Regions from separate parts of the Streptomyces sp. NPDC001890 genome, predicted to be linked through region 4. Evidence: riboswitches for the same ligand, from Rfam matches in the RefSeq annotation. Region 4 holds a riboswitch; each other region holds the start of a gene.
What was found. Region 4 has a riboswitch for cobalamin ahead of ACFYY1_RS05700 (cobalamin biosynthesis protein). Riboswitches for the same ligand answer to the same signal wherever they lie in the genome.
Positions count from the first base shown of each region.

Region 1: linked by a shared signal. The riboswitch ahead of ACFYY1_RS09695 (ribonucleoside-diphosphate reductase subunit alpha) and the one ahead of ACFYY1_RS05700 (cobalamin biosynthesis protein) in region 4 are both predicted to bind cobalamin.
Region 2: linked by a shared signal. The riboswitch ahead of ACFYY1_RS23120 (ABC transporter substrate-binding protein) and the one ahead of ACFYY1_RS05700 (cobalamin biosynthesis protein) in region 4 are both predicted to bind cobalamin.
Region 3: linked by a shared signal. The riboswitch ahead of cbiE (precorrin-6y C5,15-methyltransferase (decarboxylating) subunit CbiE) and the one ahead of ACFYY1_RS05700 (cobalamin biosynthesis protein) in region 4 are both predicted to bind cobalamin.

Region 1 is NZ_JBIATE010000002.1:779,394-786,510, forward strand. Features, by position in the region: gene ACFYY1_RS09690 (ribonucleotide-diphosphate reductase subunit beta) at 1-412, opposite strand, end outside; gene ACFYY1_RS09695 (ribonucleoside-diphosphate reductase subunit alpha) at 412-2,823, opposite strand; cobalamin riboswitch at 2,965-3,106, opposite strand; gene mctP (monocarboxylate uptake permease MctP) at 3,262-4,896, opposite strand; gene ACFYY1_RS09705 (DUF3311 domain-containing protein) at 4,893-5,147, opposite strand; gene ACFYY1_RS09710 (GntR family transcriptional regulator) at 5,373-6,137, opposite strand; gene ACFYY1_RS09715 (extracellular solute-binding protein) at 6,417-7,117, shown strand, end outside.
Region 2 is NZ_JBIATE010000009.1:149,463-156,579, reverse strand. Features, by position in the region: gene ACFYY1_RS23140 (beta-ketoacyl-[acyl-carrier-protein] synthase family protein) at 1-388, shown strand, start outside; gene ACFYY1_RS23135 (acyl-CoA dehydrogenase) at 403-2,259, shown strand; gene ACFYY1_RS23130 (acyl carrier protein) at 2,520-2,798, shown strand; gene ACFYY1_RS23125 (beta-ketoacyl-[acyl-carrier-protein] synthase family protein) at 2,795-4,018, shown strand; cobalamin riboswitch at 4,131-4,319, shown strand; gene ACFYY1_RS23120 (ABC transporter substrate-binding protein) at 4,382-5,422, shown strand; gene ACFYY1_RS23115 (FecCD family ABC transporter permease) at 5,419-6,510, shown strand; gene ACFYY1_RS23110 (ABC transporter ATP-binding protein) at 6,507-7,117, shown strand, end outside.
Region 3 is NZ_JBIATE010000013.1:34,026-41,142, forward strand. Features, by position in the region: gene ACFYY1_RS26870 (DUF1116 domain-containing protein) at 1-630, shown strand, start outside; gene ACFYY1_RS26875 (cytosine permease) at 661-1,989, shown strand; partial or broken gene ACFYY1_RS26880 (ankyrin repeat domain-containing protein) at 2,095-2,719, opposite strand; gene ACFYY1_RS26885 (amidohydrolase family protein) at 3,179-4,480, shown strand; cobalamin riboswitch at 4,939-5,061, shown strand; gene cbiE (precorrin-6y C5,15-methyltransferase (decarboxylating) subunit CbiE) at 5,312-6,613, shown strand; gene cobM (precorrin-4 C(11)-methyltransferase) at 6,610-7,117, shown strand, end outside.
Region 4 is NZ_JBIATE010000001.1:1,286,805-1,293,921, reverse strand. Features, by position in the region: gene ACFYY1_RS05710 (anion permease) at 1-670, shown strand, start outside; gene ACFYY1_RS05705 (hypothetical protein) at 705-935, shown strand; cobalamin riboswitch at 1,087-1,218, shown strand; gene ACFYY1_RS05700 (cobalamin biosynthesis protein) at 1,363-2,376, shown strand; gene ACFYY1_RS05695 (cobyric acid synthase) at 2,373-3,908, shown strand; gene ACFYY1_RS05690 (putative cobaltochelatase) at 3,967-5,985, shown strand; gene cobO (cob(I)yrinic acid a,c-diamide adenosyltransferase) at 5,985-6,584, shown strand; gene ACFYY1_RS05680 (cobyrinate a,c-diamide synthase) at 6,595-7,117, shown strand, end outside.

The sequences.
Region 1 (7,117 bases), on a different contig from region 4:
GGATCTCCTCGACCGCGTCGAACGCCGCCGCGCGGTCGTCCGGGTCGGGCAGGTAGGTGTCCAGCAGCGTCAGATAGAACTGGACGTGCACGGCCTCCTCGAACAGCTGCCGCGACAGGTACAGCCGCGCCTCGGGGGAGTTGATGTGCTTGTACAGCGTCAGCACGAGGTTGTTGGAGACGATCGAGTCGCCCGTCGCGAAGAACGCGACCAGCCGGCCGATCATGTGCTGCTCACCGGGGGACAGCTTGGCGAGGTCGGCGACGTCGGAGTGCAGGTCGACCTCCTCCACCGTCCAGGTGTTCTTGATCGCGTCCCGGTAGCGCTCGTAGAAGTCCGGGTAGCGCATCGGCCGCAGGGTCAGCTCGAAGCCCGGGTCCAGCAGGTTCTTCTCGGAGTTGGTGGAGCTCATTACTGGCAGGCCTCGCAGGACTCGGGGTTTTCGAGGGAGCAGGCGATCGCGTCCGCGTCGGGCGCCGAGCCCTGCTGTACGGGGATGGGGGCGGCGGCCGCCGCCTGGCCGGAGGCGGCACGGGCGATCCGGGTCGCCGGGCGCGAGCGCAGGTAGTACGTCGTCTTCAGCCCCTGCTTCCAGGCGTACGCGTACATCGAGGAGAGCTTGCCGATGGTCGGCGTCTCCAGGAACAGGTTCAGCGACTGGCTCTGGTCCAGGAACGGCGTACGGGCCGCCGCCATGTCGATCAGGCCGCGCTGCGGGATCTCCCACGCGGTGCGGTACAGCGCCCGCACATCCTCGGGGATCCAGGCGAAGCCCTGCACCGAGCCACTGGCCTCGCGCAGCGCCTCACGGGTGCGCGCGTCCCACACCCCGAGCTGCTTCAGCTCGTCCACCAGGTACGCGTTGACCTGGAGGAACTCACCGCTGAGCGTCTCGCGCTTGAAGAGGTTGGAGACCTGCGGCTCGATGCACTCGTAGACACCCGCGATCGAGGCGATCGTCGCCGTCGGCGCGATGGCGAGCAGCAGCGAGTTGCGCATCCCGCTCTTCGCGACCCGGGCGCGCAGCGCCTCCCACCGCTCCGGCCAGTTCAGCTCGGTGTCGTAGTGGTCGGGGTGCAGCACACCGCGCGCGGCACGTGTCCGCTCCCAGGCCGGCAGCGGGCCCGAGCGCTCCGCGAGCTCGCAGGACGACTCGTACGCGGCGAGCATGATCCGCTCGGAGATCTTCGTGGAGAGCGCGCGGGCCTCGGGGGAGTCGAAGGGCAGCCGCAGCTTGAAGAAGACGTCCTGAAGACCCATGGCGCCCAGGCCCACCGGGCGCCACTTGGCGTTGGAGCGGCCGGCCTGCTCGGTCGGGTAGAAGTTGATGTCGACGACCCGGTCCAGGAAGGTCACGGCGGTGCGGACGGTGGCGTCCAGCCGCTCCCAGTCGATGGCGCCGTCGGCGACGAACGCGCCGAGGTTGACCGAGCCCAGGTTGCAGACCGCCGTCTCGCCGTCGTCGGTGACTTCGAGGATCTCGGTGCACAGGTTCGACGAGTGGACGACGGTGCCCGGCTCGGCGGTCTGGTTCGCGGTCCGGTTGGAGGCGTCCTTGAACGTCATCCAGCCCTGGCCGGTCTGGGCGAGAGTGCGCATCATCCGGCCGTACAGCTCACGGGCCGGGATCGTCCTGCGGGCCAGGCCCTGGGCCTCGGCGGCCCGGTACGCGGCGTCGAACTCGTCGCCCCACAGGTCGACCAGGCCGGGCACGTCGGCGGGCGAGAACAGCGACCAGTCGCCGTCCGCGTCGACCCGGCGCATGAACTCGTCCGGGATCCAGTGCGCCAGGTTGAGGTTGTGGGTACGCCGCTGGTCCTCACCGGTGTTGTCGCGCAGCTCCAGGAACTCCTCGATGTCCGCGTGCCAGGTCTCCAGGTAGACGGCGGCGGCGCCCTTGCGGCGGCCCCCCTGGTTGACCGCGGCGACGGAGGCGTCGAGCGTCTTCAGGAACGGCACGATGCCGTTGGAGTGCCCGTTGGTGCCCCGGATCAGCGAACCGCGGGAGCGGATGCGGGAGTACGACAGACCGATGCCGCCCGCGTGCTTCGAGAGCCGGGCCACCTGGTGGTAGCGGTCGTAGATCGAGTCGAGCTCGTCCAGCGGGGAGTCCAGCAGATAGCAGGAGGACATCTGCGGGTGCCGGGTGCCGGAGTTGAAGAGCGTGGGGGAGGAGGGCAGGTAGTCGAGCCGGCTCATCAGCCCGTACAGCGCCGCCACTTCGTCCAGGGCGCGCTGCGAATCGTCCTCGGCCAGCCCGGCCGCGACCCGCAGCATGAAGTGCTGGGGCGTCTCGACGACCTGGCGGGTGTGCGGGTGGCGCAGCAGATAGCGGCTGTGCAGGGTCCGCAGCCCGAAGTAGCCGAAGCGGTCGTCCGCGCCGTCGGCCAGCGAACGCTCCACCAGCGCGTCGAGGGCGGCCGCGTGCCGGGCGACGAACTCGGCGGTCCGGTCCGCGATCAGGCCCTCGCGGTGGCCGACGGCGACCGAGGCGGAGAAGGAGACCGCGCCCTGGCCGGCCGCCTCGTCCGCGATGGCGAGGGTCAGCAGCCGGGCGGCGAGCCGGGAGTAGGCGGGGTCCTCGGAGATCAGCCCCGCGGCGGCCTCGGTGGCCAGCGCCCGCAGCTCGGCCTCGTCGGCGCGGGCGCTGCGGCCGCGCAGTGCGGCGGCGGCGACCCGGCCGGGGTCGGTGTCGGGCAGGTCGGCGGTCAGATCGGTCAGGGTCCGCAGCAGTGCGGTTCCCGGTCCGTCCTGTGCGGCGGCCTCGGACTCGGCTGCGGCGGACGCGGCGACTGATGCCGGATCGGCTGGCGCGATGGTCACGTGGTGCTCTCCCTCGCTCGGCTCGGGGCCGGCGGGGATCGGGGCAGCCCTGCGGGCGCGCGGACCCGGAGCAGGGCAGCGCTTCGCACGGCGTCCACCGGCCCAACCGCGAGGCCCGGACGTCTGGGCATCCGGTTCGGTCGAGCCGGATGCGCTGCCGGCAGGTCATCGGACTGACTCGGGGGTGCACAAAAGCGCACTGAATACACCGTTGCGGGACAGTTCCGGATTCGCACCGGATTCCCCTGCGGCGACAGCGAGGACGAGCATACATGTGGGGGCTGCCCGAAGAGGCAGCCCCCACATGTTGTGTCGGTCGGCAAACGCCGGGACCACAGGATGCGTTCTGCGGCCCTTTCGGACAGACGGCGGACGGCCCGTCGCACCCCTTGGGGAAAGGGGCTCGACGGGCCGTCCGCAGGCCGTGGGGCGCGGTCGTCAGTGGCCGCCCGGAGCGCCCGCCGTGGCCGGCGGGAGTTCCGCCTCGACACCCGGGTCGCCCGCGTCGGCGGTGTAGTCGGCCGGGGAGGTCTCGTCGGTCCCGGCGGGTGCCTTCACGGCGTTCAGGACGAAGGTGAGCACCACCGTCACCACCACGTTCAGCACGAACGCGGTGAGGCCGATGTAGCCGATCTCGCCGATCCCGGGGATCTCCTTGGACGAGCCGCCGAAGTGCTTCTGGGTCGGCGAGGCGACCCCGTACGCGGCCACCGTCCCGTACACCATGCCGACCGCCCAGCCGGCGAGCAGCGCCCAGCGGTGGAACCAGCGGGTGAACAGGCCGCCGACCAGGGCCGGCATCGTCTGCAGGATCCAGATGCCGCCGAGCAGCTGGAAGTTGATTGCGACCGTCTTGTCCATGGTGAGGACGAAGGCGAGTGCGCCGACCTTGACCAGCAGCGACACCAGCTTGGAGACCTTGGTCTCCTGCTCCGGGGTCGCGTCCGGCTTCAGGAAGTCCTTGTAGATGTTGCGGGTGAACAGGTTCGCCGCGGCGATCGACATGATCGCGGCGGGCACCAGCGCACCGATGCCGATGGCGGCGAACGCGACGCCCGCGAACCAGTCCGGGAACATGTTCTCGAACAGCTGCGGGATGGCCAGCTGTCCGTTGTCCACCTTGATCCCGGCGGCGATGGCCATGAAGCCGAGCAGTGCCAGCAGGCCCAGCATCAGCGAGTACAGCGGCAGGATCGTGGTGTTGCGCCGGATCACGTTCCGGCTGCGGCTGGAGAGCGTCGCCGTGATCGAGTGCGGATACATGAACAGCGCCAGTGCCGAGCCCAGCGCCAGGGTGGCGTAACCCCATTGGCCCGCCTCGCCCGGTGCGAGCGCGCCGCGCGGCTTGCCGGTGGCCGGGTTGGTCTGCGAGAACGCCTCGTTCGCCTTGGCGAAGATGTCGTCGAAGCCGCCGAGCTTGATCGGGATGTAGATGATCGCCACCGCGATGACCAGGTAGATCAGCCCGTCCTTGACGAAGGCGATCAGCGCGGGCGCCCGGAGCCCGGACGAGTAGGTGTACGCGGCGAGCACCGCGAACGCGATCAGCAGCGGCAGGTCCTTGATGAACCAGTGGGTGGTCTCGCCGCCGCCGACGCCCATCACGTCCAGCACCGCCTGGATGCCGACCAGTTGGAGTGCGATGTACGGCATCGTGGCGAGGATGCCGGTGACGGCGACCGCCAGTGACAGGCCCTTGGAGCCGAACCGCCCGCGGACGAAGTCCGAGGTGGTGACGTACCCGTGCTTGTGCGAGACCGACCACAGCCGCGGCAGGAAGGTGAAGATCAGCGGGTACACCAGGATCGTGTACGGCACGGCGAAGAAGCCCGCCGCGCCCGCCGCGTAGATCGCCGCGGGCACGGCGACGAAGGTGTACGCGGTGTACAGGTCGCCGCCGAGCAGGAACCAGGTGACCCAGGTGCCGAAGGAACGGCCGCCCAGGCCCCATTCGTCGAGGCTGGCCTCGTTCTCGGCCTTGCGCCACCGCGCCGCCAGGAAGCCCATGACCGTGACGGCCACGAAGAAGAAGACGAAGACGCCGAGCGCGACGCCGTTCACACCGTCCTTCATGCCGACGCACCTCCCTTGCGGGCGCGCTGGTCACGCTGCCACAGCTTGTACGCGACCATCGTGAGCGCGGTGGAGATCAGCACCCAGAGCATCTGGTACCAGTAGAAGAACGGAATGCCGATGAAGGTGGGGTCCACCTTCGCGTACGAACTCACCCAGAGCATCGCCACGAACGGCGCGACGAGACAGAGGGCGATGACCACCCGCACCGGTGTGACGGTGGGTGGTTTTCCTTCGGGTTCTGCTGGCATGTGGCGACTCCGTCCCCTCGCTGAGCACCTTGTAATGCGCAGGAAATCTAGGGGAGGTTTCCGGTCACCGTCACCCCCCGTCCGCATTGCGGTCCGGCAACGGTCGGCCGAGTGGGTATGCATGCTCGAAATCCGGCCAAATATGCGGGTGTTGGTCCGTACCAAGGTGTGCGAAAGGCCCCCGCGGAGTGACGCGTTCCACGGGGGCCGATCGAGGGTACGGACTCAGTCCGTGGGCCGCTTCAGGCGCGCCACGAACTTGTACCGGTCGCCGCGGTAGACCGAGCGCACCCACTCCACCGGTTCGCCCTGCCCGTCGAGCGAGTGCCGGGAGAGCATCAGCATCGGCAGGCCCACGTCCGTACCGAGCAGCCCGGCCTCGCGCGGGGTGGCCAGCGAGGTCTCGATGGTCTCCTCGGCCTCGGCCAGCCGTACGTCGTACACCTCCGCCAGCGCGGTGTAGAGGGAGGTGTACTTCACCAGCGAACGGCGCAGCGCCGGGAAGCGTTTGGCCGAAAGGTGGGTGGTCTCGATCGCCATCGGCTCACCGCTGGCGAGTCGCAGCCGCTCGATCCGCAGCACCCGGCCGCCCGCGGTGATGTCGAGCAGCCCCGCCAGGGTGTCGTCGGCCGTCACGTAGCCGATGTCCAGCAGCTGGGAGGTCGGCTCCAGGCCCTGGGCGCGCATGTCCTCGGTGTACGAGGTGAGTTGCAGGGCCTGCGAGACCTTCGGCTTGGCCACGAAGGTGCCCTTGCCCTGGATGCGCTCCAGCCGGCCCTCGACGACCAGCTCCTGGAGTGCCTGGCGCACGGTGGTGCGCGAGGTGTCGAACTCGGCGGCCAGGGTCCGCTCCGGCGGCACGGGGGTGCCCGGCGGCATGGTGTCCGTCATGTCGAGCAGATGTCGCTTCAGCCGGTAGTACTTCGGGACGCGCGCCGTCCGTGTGGCCGCGCCCGTCTCGTTCTCCGTACTGCCCCCGTCGGCACCCATGGTCCGCCCTCCCGGCGCTTGCGTTGCTGCCGTCACCGGCTCCTCCGTCTGTCGCGGCTCACATGGTGGCACGGTCCGGTCACGGCTGGTCGCCCTCCCTTAGGTGTCGGTCCTATAACGGACGCGAGTGCACTTCTTATACACCCTTGACACCCCTAAAGGTCTAGGCCAAGCTCCCCGTACTGGTCTAAACCATTAAAGACCAGGTCCAGCCCCAGCAGTACTCGTCGAATGTCTTCGCGGTGGGCGGGGTTGCAGTATCCCTGAGGAGGGTTTGGCGTGAAGCGCAAGCTCATCGCGGCGATCGGCGTCGCGGGCATGATGATCGGCCTCGCGGCGTGCGGGTCCGACGACGGCGGCGACAGCGGCAAGAAGGCCGGTCCGGACGCGTACAAGGGCCAGACCCTGACGGTGTGGACGATGTCCGGCTCGAACCCGGACGGGTGGACCAAGAAGGTCACCGAGGAGTTCGAGAAGAAGACCAAGGCCAAGCTGAAGATCGAGGTCCAGGACTGGAACGGCATCCAGCAGAAGGTCACCACCGCCCTCTCCGAGTCCAACCCGCCGGACGTCCTGGAGATCGGCAACACCCAGACCCCCGCGTACGCCAAGACCGGCGGCCTCGCCGACCTCGGTGACCTGAAGAAGGAGATCGGCTCCGCCTGGGCCGACGGCGTCAACCAGCCCTCCGTCTTCGACGGCAAGCAGTACGCCCTGCCGTGGTACGTGGGCAACCGCGTCGTCATGTACAACAAGAAGGTCTTCAAGGACGCCGGCATCACCGAGACGCCGAAGACCCGCGCCGACCTCTTCAAGGCCTTCGAGGCCATCGAGAAGAAGGGCGACGCCGAGCCGATCTACCTGCCCGGCCAGAACTGGTACTTCTTCGACGGCCTGCTCGTCGGCAAGGACGTCTCGCCGGTCAAGAAGGAAGGCGACAAGTACGTCTCCAACCTGGCCGACCCGAAGGTCGCCGAGGC
Region 2 (7,117 bases), on a different contig from region 4:
GGTCGACCACATCAACGCTCACGGCACGTCGACGCAGCTCAACGACGCGATGGAGACCGCACTGATCTCCGAGCTCTTCCCGCACCGGCCGTCGGTGACCGCACCGAAGGGCGTCCTGGGGCACACCCTCGCGGCGTCCGGGGCGATCGAGGCGGTCGCCACCGTACTGACCCTGGAGCACGGCCTCGTCCCGCCGATCGCCAACCTGGACTCGCTGCCGGACGGGTTCGACCTCGACTGCGTGGTCAAGGAACCCCGGAGGCAGCCGGTCGAGCGGGCGCTGAGCCACTCCTTCGGCTTCGGCGGACACAACGTCGTACTCGCCTTCCAGCGTGCCGACCCGGACGGCCCGTCACCGACGGACCCGGGTGTCCTCGCCGTTGCTTGATCGTTTTATTTTCCATGACCGCAACGATCGACAGCCCCTCCGCAGAACGATCCACGGACCTCCTCACCGGTGTGCTCCTCGGCGGCAACTTCCGCCGGGAGCATGGCTTCTGGCAGCGGCTGATCAGTACCGAACCCTTCCGCCGCCCGGACCGCCGCTCGGCCGAGGAGCGCCTGGATCTGGCGTACGAGCGGCTGCGCGTCCTCAACGGCTGCCTGGACAGCGGTGCCCGGCTCGCCGCCGACCCCCGCGCCCTCGCGGCGCTGCACGAATGGCTGGGCCCGGTGGACCCGGCACTCACCACGGTGGCGGGCATCCACTACAACCTCTTTCTCGGCAGCCTCCTCGACCACGGGGGCGACGGCCACCGTGACCTGTCGGACTTCCTGCGGCTGCGGAGCATCGGCACCTTCCTCTGTACGGAGGTGGCACACGGCAACGACGCCGCGGCCGTCGAGACCACGGCCGAGTACGACCGTGAGCGTGACGGCTTCGTGCTGCGCACACCGCACGCCGGGGCGCAGAAATTCATGCCCAACACCAGCCCGGCCGGCGGCCCCAAGACCGGTCTGGTGGCCGCCCGCCTGCTCGTCGACGGTGCCGACCACGGGGTCTTCCTCTTCCTGGTGCCGCTCACCGACGACGAACAGGCCCTGCCCGGGGTGCGCGTCCGCACGCTCCCCACCCGCACGGGCAGCCCGGTGGACCACTGCCTGACCTCCTTCGACCGGGTCTTCGTCGGACGCGCCGCGCTGCTCGACGGGGACCACGGACGGATCGGTGCGGACGGGGAGTTCAGCAGCGCCGTCGACAACCGCAGGCGCCGCTTCCTCGCGTCGATCGGGCGCGTCACCTCCGGCAAGATCTCGATGACGGCCTGCGCGGTCGGCTGTGCGCGCGCGACGCTCGCGGTCGCCGTCCGCTACGGCGGCCACCGGTACATCTCGGGTCCCCGGGGCTCGCACCGGGTGCCGGTGATCGCCCACCGCAGTCACCACGGTCCGCTCGCCTCGGCCATGGCCACCGTGTTCGCGATGAGCCTGCTGCACCGCAGGGCCCTGGACCGCTGGGAACGCGGCGAGCGGCGGGAGGAGGCCGAGCGGCTGGTCGCCGTCGCCAAGGGGTGGATCACCTGGCAGGCCAGGTCCGTGATCGTGGAGTCCCGGGAGCGCTGCGGCGCCCAGGCACTCCTGGAGCACAACGGCATGAGCGAGCTCCTCACCGGGGTGGAGGGCGCCATCACCGCCGAGGGCGACAATCTGGCCATCCACGCCAAGGCGGCCGCGGAGATGCTCTTCGCCGCCGCACCGCCCGGACCCGGTCCTTCCCCCGGAGGCGGACCCGGTGATCTCGACGATCCCGGCTTCCTCGGCGGGCTGCTCGCGGAGCTGGAGCGGATCTGGTTCGGCCGGGCCCGGCGGCGGATCGGCCGCGCACCGCACGGCGATCCGCTGGCGCGGTGGAACGCGGCGTCCGGGCCCGCTCTGCGCGGCGTCGAGGCGCACGCCCAGCGGCAGGCGGCCGAGGCGTACGCGGAGGCGGTGGCCGCGCTGCCCGAGGGGCCCGCCCGCGACCGGCTCGGCGAGCTGGAGCGGCTCTTCGCGCTGGACCGGATCGCCCGCAACGCCGGTGATCTGCTGGCCGCGGGGCTGCTGACCGCCGACCAGGTCAACGGCCTGCCGGACCGGATGGAGGAGCTCATCACCACGGTCGCCGCCCACCTTCCCGAACTCGTCGAATCCTTCGCGCTGCCGCCGCAACTGCTCGCCGACTGGCCGATCGCCGGCGCCGACTACGTGGACGCCTACGACGATCCGGGAGCTTTCTGGCAGACCGACGGGGGCCGGGAAGCGGCTCGGGGCGAGCGGTGACGGCCATGACGAGGAAGGGAACAGCTGTGCGGAGCCGTCGGATCAGGGAGGCGGCCGGGGCCCTCGGGGTACGCGTTGTCCTGTTGGCCTTCTGGGGTACGGCGTCCGTCCTGGCCCGGTGGTGCGGGGAGCGCGGGGAGGACGGTGGCGAATCGGTTCGGCACAAGGCGTAACTGGAGGCACTCCTCCTAGTTGATTCGGCGTCGGGGCGGTTTCACCGCCGGCCCCGACAGCCGGACCGAATGATGGAGAGAAAGCTGATGAGCGCGATTCACCCCAAGATCACCGAGGTTCTGACACACACCTTCAAGGTCCCCGCAGCGGAGATCCACCCGGGCTCCACGATGGACAGCCTGGAGATGGACTCCCTCGCCGTCGCCGAGTTCGCCGTCCTCATCAGGGAGACGGCCGGCGGCGACCGGGGCTTCGACCAGTTCCCCAAGGACGCCACGCTGGCCGACATCACACGGTTCATCGACGCGGCGGCCGGCAGCGGCGCGCGGATGGGCGGCGGGGCAGCGATGAGCAACGCCCGATGAACAGGCCGGCCGTAGCCGTCACCGGCCTGGGCATGATCACCCCGGTCGGCAACGACACGGAGTCCACCTGGCGGGGTGTGTGCGCGGGAGCGTCACCGGCCCGTACCGTCGCCCAACTCGAAGGCTGCGCCATCGACTTCGCCTGCATGGTCGACGGCATCGACCTGGACGCCGCGATCGGTGGCAGGGCGTCCTTCCGCATGGGGAAGTACGTGAAACTCGCCGTGCTCGCCGCCCGGGAGGCGGTCGCCGACGCCGGGCTCGACCCGGCCCGGTGGGAGGGCAGCCGCGTCGCGGTGGTCGTCGGCACCAGCAGCGGCGGTTCCGCCTCGCTGACCGAGCAGGCCGTCGTGCTCGACCGGCTCGGCGCCGGGGCCACCTCGCCGTCGGGCATCCTGCTCACCATCCCGAACATGCCCGCCGCCGAGATCGCGATCCAGTTGCGGGCCACCGGCCCCAGCATGGCGCCGTGCACCGCCTGCTCGTCCGGCGCCACCGCGCTGTCCGTCGCCCGCGACCTGCTGGTCACCGGGCAGTGCGACATCGCGATCGCCGGAGCCACCGAGTCGATCGTCTACCCGGCGGCCATGGCCGCGTTCGCCAGGTCCGGGGCCGGGGCCCGGCGGGACGGCGACCCGGCCGGACTGTGCCGGCCCTTCGCGGCCGACCGGGCCGGCCTGGTCATGGGCGAGGGCGCGGCCGTCATGGTGCTGGAGCGGACGGACGACGCGCGGGCCCGGGACGCGGCCCCTCGGGCGCTGCTCGCCGGCACCGGCGCCACCACCGACGCCCACCACCCCATCAGCCCGCGCCCCTCCGGCAAGGTCGCCCAGGCAGCGGTGGAGGCCGCGCTGCGCGACGCGGGCTGGGCGGCCGAGGACGTCGAGCACGTCAACGCGCACGGCACGGCGACCCCGGTCAACGACGCCGTCGAGGCCGCCCTCATCGCCCGGGTCTACCCGCACCGGCCGCCCGTCACCGCACCCAAGGGCGTACTGGGGCACTGCATGGGGGCGGCCGGAGCGATCGAGGCCGGGCTGACCGTCCTCACGCTCCAGCGCGGAGTGGTCCCTCCGATCGCCAACCTGGATGCCCCGGCGCCCGAGTTCGACATCGACTGCGTCACCAAGCAACCTCTGCGGCGGCCCATCAGGCGCGCCGTCAGCCATTCCTTCGGATTCGGCGGCCACAACGCGGTCCTCGCCCTTCAGCGTCCCTGAGGGCCGTTCCGCAGGCAGCAGGCAGGTGGTGCGACGGGAAAACGGCCCGGCGTACCACCGGCCACCACCGCCCGTGAGCCGCACAACCGCCCGAGAACCGCACGGAGGCACGTGATAGCTTGCCGGGGCCAGTCAAACTCCACGTAGGGGTCAGGGAATCCGGTGTGAATCCGGAACTGACGCGCAGCGGTGAGGGGGACGGGCGGGGCCACGGCCACTGGGACCACCCTCGGGTGCCCGGGAAGGCGCCCCGTCCGAAAGAACCCGAGTCCGAAGACCTGCTGGCATCCTCGGTCCGGTTCCGGACCGGGGGACTCAGTACAACGGGCTCCGCGCATGGGCCCAGAGACGCAGAGGGACTCCGTGACGTCCATAGCCAGCCCCGTCCGCACCGTCGCCCTGTTCTCGGCGGGACTCGTCCTGCTGACCGCCTGTGGAGGCGGAGCCGGTCGGTCCGGCGCGAAACCGGGCCCCGCGGACGGATATCCGGTGACGCTGAAGAACTGTGGACGCACCGTCACCGTCGAGGCCGCGCCGCGCCGCGCCGTCCCGGTGGACCAGGGATCGACCGAGATCCTGCTCTCCCTCGGTCTCGCCGACCGGATGGCCGCCACCGCCACCTGGACCGACCCGGTGATGAAGGGCCTGGAGAAGGCCAACGCCCAGGTGCCCAGGATCTCGGACAACCGGCCGTCCTCGGAGAAGGTCCTCGACCAGGAACCCGACTTCGTCAGCGCCTCGTTCGCGTCGACCCTCGCCAAGGGCGGCGTCGCCCCCCGTGAACAGTTCGAATCGCTCGGCGTCCCCACCTATGTCTCGCCCGCCGACTGCACCGGCAAGGACAACAGCGGCGGCGGCGACGGAGCCCGTACCGCGCCGCTCACCATGGAGAGCGTCTACGGCGAAGTGCACGACCTGGCCCGGGTGTTCGGCGTACCGGAGCGCGGCGACGCGCTCGTGGCGCGGCTGCGGGACCGGGTGAAGAAGGCGACCGAGGGCATCGACGCCTCCGGCGCCACCCTCCTGTACTGGTTCTCCGACTCCAAGGCCCCGTACCTGGCCGGCTGCTGCGGAGCACCCGGAGTCATCACCGAAGCGCTCGGAGCGAAGAACGTCTTCGACGACACCCACGAGGAATGGCCCCAGATCAACTGGGAGACCGTCGCCGACCGCAACCCCGACGTCCTGGTCATCGGCGACCTGACCCGCAGGGCCCAGACCGCCGAGAGCGCCGCGAAGAAGATCGAGTTCCTGGAGTCCGACCCCGTCACCAAGAACATGGACGCGGTCAGGCACAAGCGGTACGTCCTGCTGAGCGGCCAGGCCATGAACCCGTCCATCCGGACGGTCGAGGGCGTCGAACACGTCGCCGCCGGGCTGCGCCGGTTCGGGCTCGCGGGATGACGCGGACCGGACCCGGCACGGCGGTGGCCGTGCCGACGGCCCCCACCGCGTCGGCGCGCACCACGACGGGCGTACGGCGGCTGCGCGGCGGGGCCCTGTGGGCCGGCGGCATCGCGCTGCTCTTGGGCTCCGTCGCGGTCGCCGTCACCATCGGCCCCGCCCGCGTCTCGGTGGCCGACGTCTGGTCCGCGGTCGCCGCGCACCTCGGCTGGGGGCGGTCACAGCTCTCCCCGATCCGGGACGGCATCATCTGGAACCTGCGCATGCCGCGCACCCTGCTGGCCGCGGTGTGCGGCGCCGGGCTCGCGGTCTGCGGCACCGTCATGCAGTCGCTGCTCCGCAACCCGCTCGCCGACCCGTTCGTCCTCGGGGTCTCCTCCGGCGCGTCCACCGGGGCGGTCGTGGTCGTCGTCCTCGGTGTCGGCGGGGGAGCGGTGTCGATCTCGACCGGTGCGTTCGTCGGGGCGCTCGGCTCGTTCGCCCTCGTGCTGCTGCTCAGCCACACCCTGGGCGGCACGACCGACCGGGTGGTGCTCTCCGGTGTCGCGGCCATGCAGCTGTTCTCCGCGCTCACCTCCTTCGTCGTGATGACCGCCGCCGACGCCGAGCAGACCCGCGGGGTGCTGTTCTGGCTGCTCGGCTCGCTCAGCGGGGTCGGCTGGAGCGATGTGTGGGTCTGCGCCGCCGTTCTCGCCGTGGCCCTGCTGGTCTGCCTGGGCCATGCTCGTACGCTCGACGCCTTCGCGTTCGGCCAGGACGCCGCCGCCACGCTCGGCGTCCATGTCGCGCGTACCCGGATCGTGCTGCTGTGCACGACCGCGCTGCTGACCGCCGCACTCGTCAGCTCGGCCGGCGCCATCGGTTTCGTCGGTCTGGTGCTGCCGCACGCCGCCCGTGCCCTCGCCGGTTCCGGGCACCGGCGGCTGCTGCCGGTCACGGCGCTGGCCGGAGCCGTGTTCCTGGTCTGGGTCGACACCCTCGCCAGGACGGTCCTCGACCCGCAGGAGGTGCCCGTGGGCGTGGTCACCGCGCTGATCGGTGTGCCCGCGTTCGTCCTGGTCCTGTACCGCACCCGGAGGACCGCATGACGGACGCGGCGGCAGCGGGGCTGCGTGCCGAACGGGTCAGCCGGACGGCGGGCGGCCGCCTCATTCTCGACGGGGTCGACCTCGCCCCGGGGCCGGGCGCCACGGTGGGGCTGCTCGGACCGAACGGTTCCGGCAAGTCGACCCTGCTGCGTGTGCTGGCGGGAGTCCTCGCCCCGGAGACCGGTGTGGTCACCCTCGACGGACTGCGGCTGGCCGACGCCGGCCGCCGCACCGTCGCCCGGCGGGTCGCGGTGGTCGACCAGCACGCCGTCACCCAGGTCGAGCTGAGCGTGCTCGACGTGGTGCGGCTCGGGCGCATCCCGCACCGCAGGGCCTGGTCGGCACCGGACCGGGCGGACGACGAGGCGGTACGCGAAGCACTCGCGCGGACCGGTCTGGCCGACCGCGGCGACCAGTCCTGGCACACCCTGTCCGGGGGCGAGCGCCAGCGCGTCCAGATCGCGCGTGCGCTGGCCCAGCAGCCGCGCGAGCTGCTGCTCGACGAGCCGACGAACCACCTCGACATCCAGCACCAGCTGGAACTCCTCGCGCTGATCGCCTCGCTGCCGCTCACCGGTGTGATCGCGCTGCACGACCTCAACCTGGC
Region 3 (7,117 bases), on a different contig from region 4:
GGCTTCACCACCGAGCAGAAGAAGGAAGTCTTCGACTTCATCGCCGGCTCGGACTACTTCTCCGGACCCACCTGGCTGGCCATGGCCAAGGCGGCCATGGACGCCGCCCACGGCATCGAGGGCTCGACGATCGTCACCACGATGGCCCGCAACGGCGTCGAGTTCGGCATCCGGGTCAGCGGACTTCCCGGCAACCAGTGGTTCACCGGCCCCGCCCAGCCGGTCGTCGGACCGATGTTCGCCGGCTACCGGCCCGAGGACGCCGGCCTCGACATCGGTGACAGTGCGATCAGCGAGACCTACGGCTTCGGCGGCTTCGCCATGGCCACCGCACCGGCCATCGTGCCGCTCGTCGGCGGCACCGTGCAGGAAGCCATCGGCTTCACCCGGGACATGGGCGAGATCACGACGGCCCAGAACCCCAACGTCACCATCCCGATGCTCGACTTCCAGGGCATTCCCACCGGCATCGACATCCGCAAAGTGCTCTCCACCGGAATCCTCCCGGTCATCAACACCGCCATCGCCCACAAGGAAGCGGGCATCGGCATGATCGGCGCCGGCATCACCCACCCGCCCGTCGAAGTCTTCGACCAGGCCCTCGTGGCCTTCGCAGCCAAGCTGTCCTGACCGCGTGCCAGCCCACCCAGGAGACCAGCCATGAGCAGTCGTCAACCCGCAGCGCAGGACACCGCGGAAACGGACGCCGCACTCGACTCCGAGTACGAGCACACTCCCGTTCCCCCGGAGCGCCGCAAATCCCTGCTGACCGTGTCGGCCGTCTGGTTCGGATTCCCCATGATCCTGACCAACGCCGTCCCCGGCGGGGTGGTCGTCGCCGTCCTGGGCTTCTGGCGTGGGCTGGCCGCCATCCTCACCGCCAACCTCGTCATGCTCGTCTACGTCGGACTGCTGAGCCACCGGGCCGGCAGCACCGGCGAGAGCTTCGCCCTCCAGGCCACCCGGACGTTCGGCAGGATCGGCTACGTCATCGCGTCCGGCTTCCTCGCCACGATCGTCGTCGGCTGGTTCGCCTTCAACACCGGCGCCACTGGTGCCACTCTCCACCAGGCCTTCGGCTGGCACGAGCAACTCGTCGCCGTACTGGCCGGGGCCGCGTTCATCGCGATCACGTATCTGGGCATCCGTGCCCTGTCGTGGCTGGGCGCCGTGGCCGCACCCCTGTTCATCGTCGTCGGTGTGATCGCCCTCGTCATCGTGTCCAGGGACCACGACCTCGGCGCGGTCCTCGACTACCAGGGCGCCCCGGGGAACAGCACACTGACCTTCGGCGCCGCCGTCTCCCTCATCATGGCCACCTTCGCCGACTCCGGCACCATGACCGCCGACTTCACCCGCTGGTCCAGGAACGGCAGGGAAGCCGTCCTCGCCACCGCGACCGCGTTCCCCATAGCCAGCCTCGTCGCCCAGATCACCGGCGGCCTGGTCGTGGCGGCCGGAGCGATCGCCTCGGCCCGGACCGTCGGCGGAAACTTCCTGCCCATCCTCACCAGCGGCCACGGAGCCCTCCTGAGCACGCTGGCCGCGGTGTTCGTCTTCGTCAACCTCGGCTCGGTCTGCAGCCACTGCCTCTACAACGGGGCCCTGAGCTGGTCGCACCTGACCAATACCCGGATGCGCCTGATGACCCTCGTCCTGGGCATCATCGGAACCGCCGCCGCACTCGCCGGGGTCTGGAACCACTTCCTCGACTGGCTGGTCGTCCTCAGTGTGTTCGTCCCGCCCCTCGGTGGAGTGCTCATCGCCGACCAGGTCCTCCTGCGCAGCCGGCTGAAGGACCGCCCGGACGCGGCGGTGCGCCCCACCGCCTTCATCGCCTGGTTCGCGGGTGCCGCCGCCGGCGGACTCGTCCACTGGTTCGCGCCGCAGCTCTCCGACGCGGTGAGCGGCCTCGTCGTGGCGCTGCTCGTCCATGTCGTGATCGAGCGAGCCTCCTTTGCCCGTCCTGCCGCCGTCCAGGCAACGTAGGTCATCCGGGCGAGCGGCCCAACCCCCGTGTGTGACACAGGAGTTGGGCCGCTCGCATTCCGCTTTCCGGCCGTCCCGCTGTTCGGCCGTCCGGCCACCCGCTCGTTACTCGCTCAGCAGCCGGGCGATCTCGTCGAACCCGCGCTGCCGGGCGTGCTGGAGTGCGGTCGTGCCGGTCTTGTCGGCGATGGAGGGATCGGCCCCCCCCCGCCAGCAGGAGCTCCACGGTCTCCTGGTGGTCCTTCCCGCCGTCGCCGAGGATGACGGCCTCCAGCAGGGCGGTCCAGCCGAGGTTGTTGACATGGTTGACATCGACGTCGATGTCCGGGTTGGTGGTCACCTCCCGGACGTAGCCGACGTGGCCGTGTTCGCCCGCCGGGATGAGGGAGGTGCCTCCGTACCGGTTGACGATGGTGTAGTCGGGATCGGCCGCAGCCAGGGTCCGGGCCATGGCGGCGCTGCCGGTCACGCCCGTCACCAGCCACGGTGTGTCGTGCTGCTGGTCCAGGGCGTCCGGATCGGCCCCGGCGTCGACGAGGATCTCGGCGGCCTTGACGTGATCACCGGTGGCCGCGAGGAGAAGCGGGGTACGGCGGTCGTTGTCACGGGTCTCCGGATCGGCGCCCCGCTCGATCGCACCGCGCACCGCGCCGACGTCGCCGGAACGTGCGGCTTCCAGCAGCTCCCGGTCGGCGGCCGACTGCTTCCCGGATCCCCCGGTGGGGGACAGGGGGCCGGAGCCGGTGACCGACGGCCTCTGCCGGGCGGCATCACCGTCGGACGGGGCGCCGCACGCGGTCGCCAGCGCGGCCAGGCCGAGGAGCGGGACGATCAGGAGGGCGGCGCGTCGTGTCGGAGACATGGTTCCTCTCAATCCATGGGGTGGCGGGCCCCGGATGCTGCGGGTCCCGCAGCATCCATGGTGGGCGAGCCCGAAGGCCCACGCCGTCGCTGAACCGGATGGCGATGTGCGGACGTTGGGACGACAACGGGGTCGACCGATCGGCTGATGCACAGCGCGGGCACCTTGTCCCAGTCGTATACCAAGAAGTCCCGAACGGGCGAGCGATGCGTGAGGGAGTGGCCTGTTCCGTGCAGGATCTCGGTGAACCCTTGCCTCGCCATTCATCGTGGTATACAAAATGGCTCCCGGTTGTGTATCGGATACATCGGATACGAGGAGCCCGCCATGTGTGTCGAGTCCGTCCCGCCCCCCTCCAGCCGACTCACGCGCCGTGGTGTGCTGGCAGGGGCCGCAGCACTGGCGGGTACGGCAGCCGCCCTTTCGGTGGCACCGTCCGCGGTGGCGGCCCAGCCGAGAACACCGGGCAGCACGCCCGCGCACTCGGGCGACCTGGTCGTCGAGGGCGGCACGCTGCTCGACCCGGAGACCGGCCATGTCACCGAGGACGCGGTCGTCGTCATCCGCTCCGGCAGGGTGCGGGCGGCCGGGCCGCGCGACCGGGTCGAGATCCCGGACGGCGTTCCGGTCCTGGACGCGCACGGCAGCTGGGTGCTCCCCGGTCTCGTCGACGCGCACATCCACCTGAACACCGCCACCGAGGCGCTCGACGCCGTCCGCCAGGGCGCCACCAGCGCACGCAGCGGCTCCACGAACTTCTACCAGGACATCGCCGTACGGGAACTGGCCCGCCAGGCCCCCGCCCTGGCCCCGCGCCTGCGGGCAGCCGGCGTCTTCGTCACCCCCGACCTGGGTGACACCATCCTGGCCGACCCGGACCTCACGCCCCTCGCGCGTTCGAAGGATGGCGTCCGGTCCGCCGAGGCGCTGCGCCGGGTCGTCGAGGTGAACGTCGCCCGTGGCGCCGACGTGATCAAGACGCGCGTCAACGAGCGCGCGGGTCTGCCGGAACAGGACCCGCTGGCCCAGGTCTACTCGTACGAGCAGCTCTCCGAGGTGGTGGCGGCGGCACGGCGCGGCGGCAAGGGCGTGCTGTGCCACAGCTACAGCGAGCGCGGCTGCGACGACGCGGTCCGGGCCGGCGTGCGCTCCCTGGAGCACGGGGTGTTCGTGGGCGAGCGCACCCTGCACGACATGCGGCGCAGGGGCACCGCCTTCACGCCGACGCTGAGCGCGATCGCCGGACTCGCCGACTCGTCGGACCCGGTGCTGGCCGAGCGCGGGCGTGCGTATCTGCCGGTCCTGAAGGAGGCGGTGCGAACGGCCCACCAGATGGGGATCCTGGTGGTGGCGGGCACCGACTCCTCCGGCGGCAAGGTCAAGCCCATCGGACGCGAGGTGGAACTGATGCATGCGTCGGGCCTCACCGCACTCGACGCGATCCGCACGGCCACCACCCGGGCCGCCCGGCTCCTCGGCCTGGAAGACACGGTGGGCCGGCTCGCCCGCGGCTTCGCGGGCGACGTGATCGTCGTGGACGGCGACCCGCTGGCCGATGTGACCGTGCTCAAGCGACCGCAGCGCGTGGTGCGGGCGGGCCTGCTGGTCCAGGGCGCATCCGCATCCTGACGCCAGCCGGTCCGGAACATCGCGTGCCGGACCGCGAACTGATCCGGAACAGCGCGTGCCGGACCGCGAGTTGATCCGGACCATCCCGTGCCGGACGGCGCACCTGCCCGGTGCACCGTCCATCATCACCCTCCGCGCCCACGGCGCGGCGACCTCCGGACCGGTCGCCGCGCTCAGGCGCGTCAGGGCGACAGCGTGCCGCTCCCGGTCCAACTCCGCAGCGGGCAGGGGCACCGACCCGGACCGTCGCATTCGTAGCACGGCACGAATCCGGCTCGGACTCCGGAGACCCGATCCCGACCCGGATCGACCACCCGGCCGCGCCACGCAACTGGGCACCGCCCACCCCGACCCGTGATCCGCGGCGCGGGCCTCCGCGGAGCCGCCCCCGGTCGCACGGAGGTCCGCCTGCCCCCGCCCCGTTGCGGGGGTGTCCCGCACCGCCTGTCCGCGCGAGCTATAAGCTGCACGTGCCCCGCGGGGGAAGTCCGGTCGAAATCCGGCGCTGACCCGCAACGGTGGGCGGAGCCCGACATCGGGCCCCGCGAGCCCGATCACCCGCGGTGGCGAAGGCTCCTGTCAATTCGCCGTGGACTGCGAGTGGTGCTGCGCAGGGCGCTCCGCGCCCGGGCTGCTCCTCTGATCACGTAGGCGCACGGCCCGAAGCGAAAGCGATGACCGCCCGTGGCCACACCCATCGGTCCACCCGCCGCACACCTGCGGAAAGCGACCTCCTGAGCGAGGCTCCGGGGCGGCCGCCCGGCCGCTGCCCCCTCACGGCCGGACAGTAGAGTTCGGCTGCGTCATCCACTGAACACCGAGGTACCGTCCGTGACTCTCGCACCACCCGAACAACCCGTCCCACCTGCGGTGACCGTCGTGGGAATCGGCGCCGACGGATGGGCGGGACTGACCGACGCGGCGCGCACGGAGCTGGTCGACGCACAGGTCCTCATCGGCGGCGAGCGGCAACTCGGCCTGCTCCCGCCGTCCTGCCGGGGACAACGGGTGCCGTGGCCCTCGCCGTTGCGGCCCGCCGTCCCCGGTCTGCTCGCCGCGCACGCCGGGAGCAGGATCGCCGTGCTGGCCAGCGGCGACCCCATGTTCTACGGCATCGGCCGGGCCCTCACCGAAGTGCTCGGCACCGGTGCGCCGAGGATCCTGCCCCACCCGTCCTCGGTGTCCTACGCCTGTGCCCGGATCGGCTGGCCGGTGGAGGACACCGAGGTCGTCACCCTGGTCGGCCGCCCCGCCGCCCGGCTGGCCGCCGCCCTGCACCACGGCCGGCGCGTCCTGGTCCTGAGCGCGGACGCGGCCACCCCGGCCGCGGTGGCCGGGCTGCTGCGCGAACAGGGCTTCGGACCGAGCCCGCTGCGCGTGCTCGAACAGCTCGGCGGAGCGGACGAAGCGTGCCTGGAGGGCACCGCGGACCATTGGCCGCACCCACCGGGCGACCCGCTGAACATCATCGCGATCGACTGCCGACGCACCCCCGAAGCCCTGCGCCTCGGCGCCGTACCCGGTCTGCCCGACGCGGCGTACGAACACGACGGGCAGCTCACCAAGCGGCACATCCGGGCCGCGACGCTCGGTGTGCTCGCACCCGCCCCCGGCGAACTCCTGTGGGACATCGGCGGAGGCTCGGGATCCATCGCCATCGAATGGATGCGGACCCACCCCTCCTGCCGCGCGATCACCGTCGAACGCGACTCGCGACGCGCCGGGCGCATCGCACGCAACGCCGACCGGCTCGGCGTACCGGCCCTGCGTGTGCTCACCGGACCCGCCCCCGGCAACCTGGCCCGACTACCCACGCCCGACGCCGTGTTCATCGGCGGCGGGCTGACCGCGCCCGGCCTGCTCGACACCTGCTGGGACGCGCTGCCGCCCGGCGGACGACTGGTCGCCAACACGGTCACGCTGGAGTCCGAGGCGCTGCTCGCCGAGGCACACCGTACACACGGCGGCGAACTGGTCCGGCTCGCGGTCGCGCACGCCGTGCCGGTCGGCGGGTTCACCGGCTGGCGGCAGGCCATGCCCGTCACCCAGTGGTCCGTACGCAAACCCCTGACCAGTCCCGAAGCGGCACCCTCGGCAACCGAGCCCGCGCAACACCCAGGAGACAACACATGACCGTGTACTTCATCGGCGCGGGCCCGGGGGCCGCCGACCTGATCACCGTGCGCGGCGCCCGCCTCCTCGCCTCCTGCCAGGTGTGTCTGTACGCGGGCAGCCTGGTGCCCCGGGAACTGCTCGCCGAATGCCCCCCGGACGCCCGCCTGGTGGACACCGCGCAGCTCGACATCGACCAGATCACCGCCGAACTGCTGGCAGCGCACGAGGCCGGTCACGACGTGGCCCGGCTGCACTCGGGGGACCCCTCGGTGTTCAGCGCGGTCAACGAGCAGATGCACCGGCTCGACGCGGCGGGGGTGCCCTACGAAGTGGTGCCCGGCGTACCCGCGTTCGCGGCCGCCGCTGCGGCGCTCAAGCGGGAACTGACCGTGCCGACCGTCGGCCAGACCGTCATCCTCACCCGCATCGCCCACCGCGCGACCGCGATGCCGAAGGGCGAGGACCTGGCCACCCTGGGCCGCAGCGGCGCCCTGATCGTGCTGCACCTCGCCGCCCGGTACG
Region 4 (7,117 bases):
GGGCATCATCACCCTGGCCCTGGTCACCGGCGGCGTCCTGAACCCGGGCGCCAACCCGCCGGTCTGGGTCATCGTCTGCGCCGGTACGGCCATCGCGCTCGGCACCTACCTGGGCGGCTGGCGCATCATCCGCACCATGGGCAGCGGGCTCACCGACCTCAAGCCGCCGCAGGGCTTCGCCGCCCAGACCAGCGCGGCCACGGTCATCCTGGCCTCCTCGCACCTCGGCTTCTCGCTCTCCACCACCCAGTCCTGCTCCGGCGCCGTGATGGGCGCGGGCCTCGGCCGGCAGGGCGGTGTGGTCCGCTGGTCCACCGCCACCCGGATGTTCGTCGCCTGGGGTCTGACCCTGCCGGCCGCCGGTCTGGTCGGGGCGGGCGCGGAGCTCCTCACCAAGCAGGGCACCTGGGGTGTCGTGGTCGTCGCGGCGCTGCTGGTCGCGGGCTCCGGTGCCATCTGGCTGGTGTCGCGCCGCAAGCCGGTCGGCCACGGCGACGTCGCCCCGTCGGACGGCGACGCCGAGCCCGCGGGCGTCGTCACCCAGGCCATCGCCGCCGTCAGCCCGCCGCCCACCGCGGCCGCGGCCCAGACGCCGGACCTGAACCTCACGACCACCATTCCGGCCCCGGCCGGAACCACCCAGGACCCGGCGCGACCCGCCACCGTCTGAGCCGTCCGACAGGCCGGCCGTCTAAGGAATCAGCATGAACATCGACTGGGCAGCCCTCGGCTCCGTATTCGGCGTCTCCCTCGTTGTCACCGTCGCGCTGGTGGGCCTCTTCACCCTGGGCATCGTCGGCCTCTCCAAGCAGCCGGAACCGGCGGCGCAGGGCGGCTCCGGCGGCTCGCTGCTGCTGGCCCGCGCCGGCGCGTACGTCTGCTTCGGGCTGTGCGCGGCGGCCGTCGCGTACGGGATCTATCTGATCGTCGCCTGAGCAGCTCCCGCGCACGCTCCCCCGTCGGGCCGGACACCATGTGTGTCCGGCCCGATGTGCGTCTCAGCACACTGCGCCGCCGCAGGTCAACGGCAGGTTGACGGGCGTTCGCAGAGCGTGGTGGACTGCCGGAGCCAATTACGGCGACAGCAGAGGAAGCCGGTGCGAATCCGGCGCGGTCCCGCCACTGTCACCGGGGAGCGGTCCCCCACACCGGAAGTCACGGCTCGCGCGAGCGGGCTGGAAGGCCGGGGGAACCGCGGATCCGGGAGCCAGGAGACTCTTGTCGCCGGTCACGTCGAACCAGGGCGCGGACCCTGAGTGAGGACATATCGCCATGCCCGGCTGCCGTGCGTCCGCTGTCCCGGTGCTCTCACCGAGAGCCTCCTGTACGAAGGTCCGCCGAGGCGCGAGCGCCGGCTGAGCCGTGCGAGCCGACCGCATCTTCGCGTACGGCGCCACGGCCGGTCTGATCGGCGACCTGCTGCTCGGTGACCCCCGCAGGGGACACCCGGTCGCCGCCTTCGGGCGGGCCGCGGCGGGCGTCGAGCGCCGTCTGTGGCGCGATCACCGCGGCTGGGGCGCGCTGCACACCCTCGTCTGCGCCGGAGGCGCAGCGGGTGGTGCCGCGCTGCTCACCCGTGCCGTGCGCCGCAGTCCCGCCGCCTCCGTGGCGCTGACCGCCGCCGCCACCTGGTCCGTCGTCGGCGGTACGTCCCTGGGGCGCGAGGCGCGGGCCATCGGCTCCGCCCTGGCCGCCGGTGACATCGAGCTGGCCCGGGAGCGGCTGCCGCATCTGTGCGGACGCGACCCGCACTCCCTGGACGGACCGCAGATCGCCCGCGCCGTGGTGGAGTCCGTGGCGGAGAACACCTCGGACGCCGTGGTCGGCGCCCTGGTGTGGGGTGCGCTGGCCGGGGTTCCCGGGCTGGCCGGATTCCGGGCCGCGAACACCCTCGACGCCATGGTCGGGCACCGCTCGCCCCGGCACCTGCGCTACGGCTGGGCCTCGGCCCGCCTCGACGACCTCGCGGGCTGGCCGGGCGCCCGGCTCACGGCCCTGCTCGCCGTGGCCGCCGGGGGGCGCCCGCGTGGCGCGGTCCGCGCCTGGCGGGCCGATGCCGCGAAGCACCCGAGCCCCAACGCGGGCCCGGTGGAGGCCTCGTTCGCGGGTGCGCTCGGCGTACGGCTCGGCGGCACCCTCGCCTACGGCGGCCGGGTGGAGCACCGCCCCGTGCTCAACGGGGAGACGGGCCGGGCGGTGGAGACCGCGGACATCGAGCGCGCGGTACGGCTGTCGCGCCGGGTGAGTGCGCTGGCGCTCGGCGTGTGCGTGGCGGGACGGCTCGGCGCGGCCCTCGCCGCACGGCGGATCGCGGGTCGCCGCAGCACGACGAGGAACGGCACGGGACCTCGCCCCACAGGACGGAGCAACGCATGAGCGGCGGACTGCTGGTCGCCGGAACCACCTCCGACGCGGGCAAGAGCGTCGTCACGGCAGGGATCTGCCGCTGGCTCGTGCGCCGGGGCGTGAAGGTGGCGCCCTTCAAGGCGCAGAACATGTCGCTCAACTCGTTCGTCACCCGGGAGGGCGCCGAGATCGGGCGCGCCCAGGCCATGCAGGCCCAGGCCGCCCGCGTCGAACCGAGCGCGCTGATGAACCCGGTCCTGCTCAAGCCCGGCAGCGACCGCTCCAGCCAGGTCGTCCTGATGGGGAAGCCGGTCGGCGAGATGAGCGCCCGCGGCTACCACGGGGGCAGGCAGGAGGCGCTGCTCTCCACGGTCGTGGACTGCCTGGAGCAGCTCCGGGGCACGTACGACGCGGTGATCTGCGAGGGGGCGGGCAGCCCGGCCGAGATCAATCTGCGGCGCACGGACATCGTGAACATGGGCATCGCGCGGGCGGCGCGCTTCCCGGTGGTGGTGGTCGGCGACATCGACCGCGGCGGGGTCTTCGCCTCGTTCTTCGGTACGACGGCGCTGCTCGCCGCCGAGGACCAGTCGCTGATCGCCGGCTATCTCGTCAACAAGTTCCGCGGCGACGTCTCGCTGCTGGAGCCGGGCCTGGAGATGCTGCGGGACCTCACCGGCCGGCCGACGTACGGTGTGCTGCCCTTCGCCCACGGCCTCGGCATCGACGAGGAGGACGGGCTGCGGGTGTCGCTGCGCGGAGCCGTGCGCGAGTCGGTCGTCGCGCCGCCGCACGGCGAGGACGTGCTGCGCGTCGCGGTGTGCGCGGTGCCGCTGATGTCGAACTTCACCGATGTCGACGCGCTGGCCGCCGAGCCCGGCGTCGTCGTCAGGTTCGTGGACCGCGCCGAGGAACTGTCCGACGCGGACCTGGTCGTCGTGCCCGGCACCCGCGGCACCGTGAAGGCGCTGGCCTGGCTGCGCGAGCGCGGCCTCGCCGACGCGCTGGTGCGGCGCGCGGCCGAGGGCCGGCCGGTCCTCGGCATCTGCGGCGGCTTCCAGGTCCTCGGCGAGCACATCGAGGACGAGGTCGAGTCGCGGGCCGGACAGGTGGCGGGCCTCGGCCTGCTCCCCGTACGCATCCGCTTCGACCGCGAGAAGACCCTGGCCCGGCCCGTCGGCGAGGCGCTCGGCGCGCCGGTCGAGGGATACGAGATCCACCACGGCGTGGCGGACGTGCGGGGCGGTGAGGCGTTCCTGGACGGCTGCCGGGTCGGCTCCGTGTGGGGCACCCACTGGCACGGCTCGCTGGAGAGCGACGCGTTCCGCCGCCGCTTCCTGGCCGAGGTCGCGCGGGCCGCCGGCCGGCGTTTCGTCCCCGCTCCGGACACCTGTTTCGCGACGCTGCGCGAGGAGCAGCTCGACCGCCTCGGCGATCTCGTCGAGGAGCACGCGGACACCGACGCGTTGCTGCGGCTCATCGAGTCGGGCGCGCCGGTGGGGCTTCCCTTCATCGCTCCGGGAGCCCCCGCCGCCCCCGCGGCTCCGGGCGGCCGCCGGTGAACAGCGTGTCCCGAGACCGCCTTCTTCATGCCCATTCACCCGCAGGAGGGATCGCCCCGTGAGCACGCATTTCCCGTTCACCGCCGTCGTCGGGCAGCAGGACCTGCAACTCGCCCTGCTCCTCAACTCCGTCGCACCGAACATCGGCGGCGTCCTCGTGCGCGGGGAGAAGGGCACCGCCAAGAGCACCGCCGTGCGCGCGCTCTCGGCGCTGCTGCCGGACGTGGACGTCGTCTCCGGCTGCCGCTTCTCCTGCGACCCCGCGTCGCCCGACCCGGCGTGTCCGGACGGCCCCCACGAGGCCGGGACCGGTGTGTCGCGCGATGCCCGGATGGTGGAGCTGCCGGTCGGCGCGTCCGAGGACCGGCTCGTCGGGGCGCTCGACATCGAGCGGGCGCTCGCGGAGGGCGTGAAGGCGTTCGAGCCGGGCCTGCTCGCCGACGCGCATCGCGGGATCCTCTACGTCGACGAGGTCAACCTGCTCCACGACCACCTCGTGGACCTGCTGCTGGACGCGGCGGCGATGGGTGCCTCGTACGTGGAGCGCGAGGGCGTCTCCGTACGGCACGCGGCGCGTTTCCTGCTCGTGGGGACGATGAACCCCGAGGAGGGCGAGCTGCGGCCGCAGCTGCTCGACCGTTTCGGGCTGACCGTGGAGGTCGCCGCGTCCCGGGAGACCGATCAGCGGGTCGAGGTCGTGCGGCGGCGGCTCGCGTTCGACGACGACCCGGCGGCGTTCGCCGCCCGGTGGGCCGACGAGGAGGACGCGTTGCGGGCGAGGATCGTCGCCGCGCGCGCCCTGCTGCCCGGAGTGCGGCTCGGCGACGCGGCGTTGCGGCAGATCGCGGCCACCTGCGCGGCCTTCGAGGTCGACGGGATGCGCGCGGACATCGTGATGGCACGGACGGCCACCGCGCTGGCCGCCTGGGCGGGGCGCGAGGACGTGCTCGCCGAGGACGTGCGGCAGGCCGCCCTGCTCGCCCTCCCCCACCGGCGCCGGCGCAATCCGTTCGACGCGCCGGGCCTCGACGAGGACAAGCTCGACGACACGCTGGAGCAGAACGGCGGCGAGGACGACGACCCGGACCCGGACGGCCCGGGTGGCGGCGGCCGTCCTCCGCGGGGCGACGGCCCCGACACGCCGCCGGACCCCGGGGGCGAGTCCGGCGACACTCCCGCTCCGTCCGTCCCCGGACAGGGCCGGGAACAAGGGCAGGGGCAGTCCTCCGGGGGCGGTGAGCGGCAGCCGGTGGGCGCCACCGAGCCGTTCCGCACGAAGATGCTGAGCGTTCCCGGGCTGGGCGAGGGCGCGGCGGGGCGGCGCTCCCGGGCCCGTACCGAGCACGGGCGTACGACCGGCGCGCGGCGTCCGCAGGGTGCCCTGACCAAGCTGCATCTGGCGGCGACCGTGCAGGCCGCCGCCCCGCACCAGCGGACGCGGGGCCGGTCCGGGCGCGGGCTCGTGGTCCGGCGGGACGATCTGCGGCAGGCGGTCCGGGAGGGGCGCGAGGGGAACCTGGTGCTCTTCGTGGTGGACGCCTCCGGGTCGATGGCCGCCCGGCAGCGGATGGCCGCGGTCAAGGGCGCTGTCCTCTCGTTGCTGCTGGACGCGTACCAGCGGCGGGACAAGGTCGGGCTGATCACCTTCCGGGGCAGGGACGCCGAGGTGGCGCTGCCGCCGACGTCGTCGGTGGACGCCGCGGCGGCGCGGCTCGAACTGCTGCCGACCGGTGGGCGCACCCCGCTCGCGGCCGGGCTGCTCAAGGCCCACGAGGTCCTGCGGGTGGAGCGGTTGCGCGATCCGTCGCGGCGGCCGCTGCTGGTCGTGGTGACCGACGGGCGGGCGACCGGGGGGCCCGATCCGGTGGCGCTGGCCGCCCGGGCGGCGCGGCTGCACGAGGCGGAGGGCGTCGCGTCCGTCGTCGTGGACTGCGAGTCGGGGCCGGTACGGCTCGGCCTCGCGGGAAGCCTCGCGCGCGATCTCGGGGGCAGCGCCGTCACGCTCGACGAACTGCGGGCCGAGGCGATCGCCGGGCTCGTCAAGGACGTTCAGGAAACCAACAGGAGGGCCGCGTAATGCCGCAGGGACAGCCGACCACCGTGCCCGACGACGGGCTCACGACCCGTCAGCGCCGCAATCGTCCGCTGCTGATGGTGCACACCGGCATCGGCAAGGGGAAGTCGACGGCGGCCTTCGGGCTCGCGCTGCGCGCCTGGAATCAGGGGTGGCCGATCGGCGTCTTCCAGTTCGTCAAGTCGGCGAAGTGGAAGGTCGGCGAGGAGAACGCGCTGAAGGTCCTCGGGGCCAGCGGCGAGGGCGGGTCCGTCGTCTGGAACAAGATGGGCGAGGGCTGGTCGTGGGTGCAGCGCGACGGCCAGCTGGACAACGAGGAGGCGGCGCGCGAGGGCTGGGAGCAGGTCAAGCGCGACCTGGCCGCCGAGACGTACCGGCTGTACGTCCTCGACGAGTTCGCGTACCCGATGCACTGGGGGTGGGTCGACACCGACGAGGTGGTCGAGGTGCTGCGCGAGCGCCCCGGTGCGCAGCACGTGGTCATCACCGGGCGCAACGCGCCGCAGAAGCTGCTGGACGCCGCCGATCTGGTGACCGAGATGTCGAAGGTCAAGCACCCGATGGACGCCGGTCAGAAGGGTCAGCGGGGCATCGAATGGTGAGGCACCGGCAGTGAACATTCCTCGTCTGGTGATCGCCGCTCCCTCGTCGGGCAGCGGCAAGACCACCGTCGCCACGGGGCTGATGGCGGCCTTCGCGGGGCGCGGTCTCGCCGTGTCCCCGCACAAGGTCGGGCCCGACTACATCGATCCCGGGTACCACACGCTGGCCACCGGCCGGCCCGGACGCAATCTCGACGCGTACATGTGCGGCCCCGACCGGGTCGCCCCGCTGTTCGCGCACGGGGCGCGGGGGTGCGACCTGGCGGTGGTCGAGGGCGTGATGGGGCTGTACGACGGTGCGTCGGGGCAGGGCGAACTGGCGTCGACCGCCCAGGTGGCGAAGCTTTTGCGGGCGCCCGTGGTGCTGGTCGTCGACGCGTCGTCGCAGTCGCGTTCGGTGGCCGCGCTGGTGCACGGCTTCGCCTCGTGGGATCCGCAGGTGCGGCTCGGCGGGGTGATCCTGAACAAGGTCGGCTCCCAGCGGCACGAGGCGCTGCTGCGGGACGCGCTGGAGGAGTCCGGTCTGCCGGTGC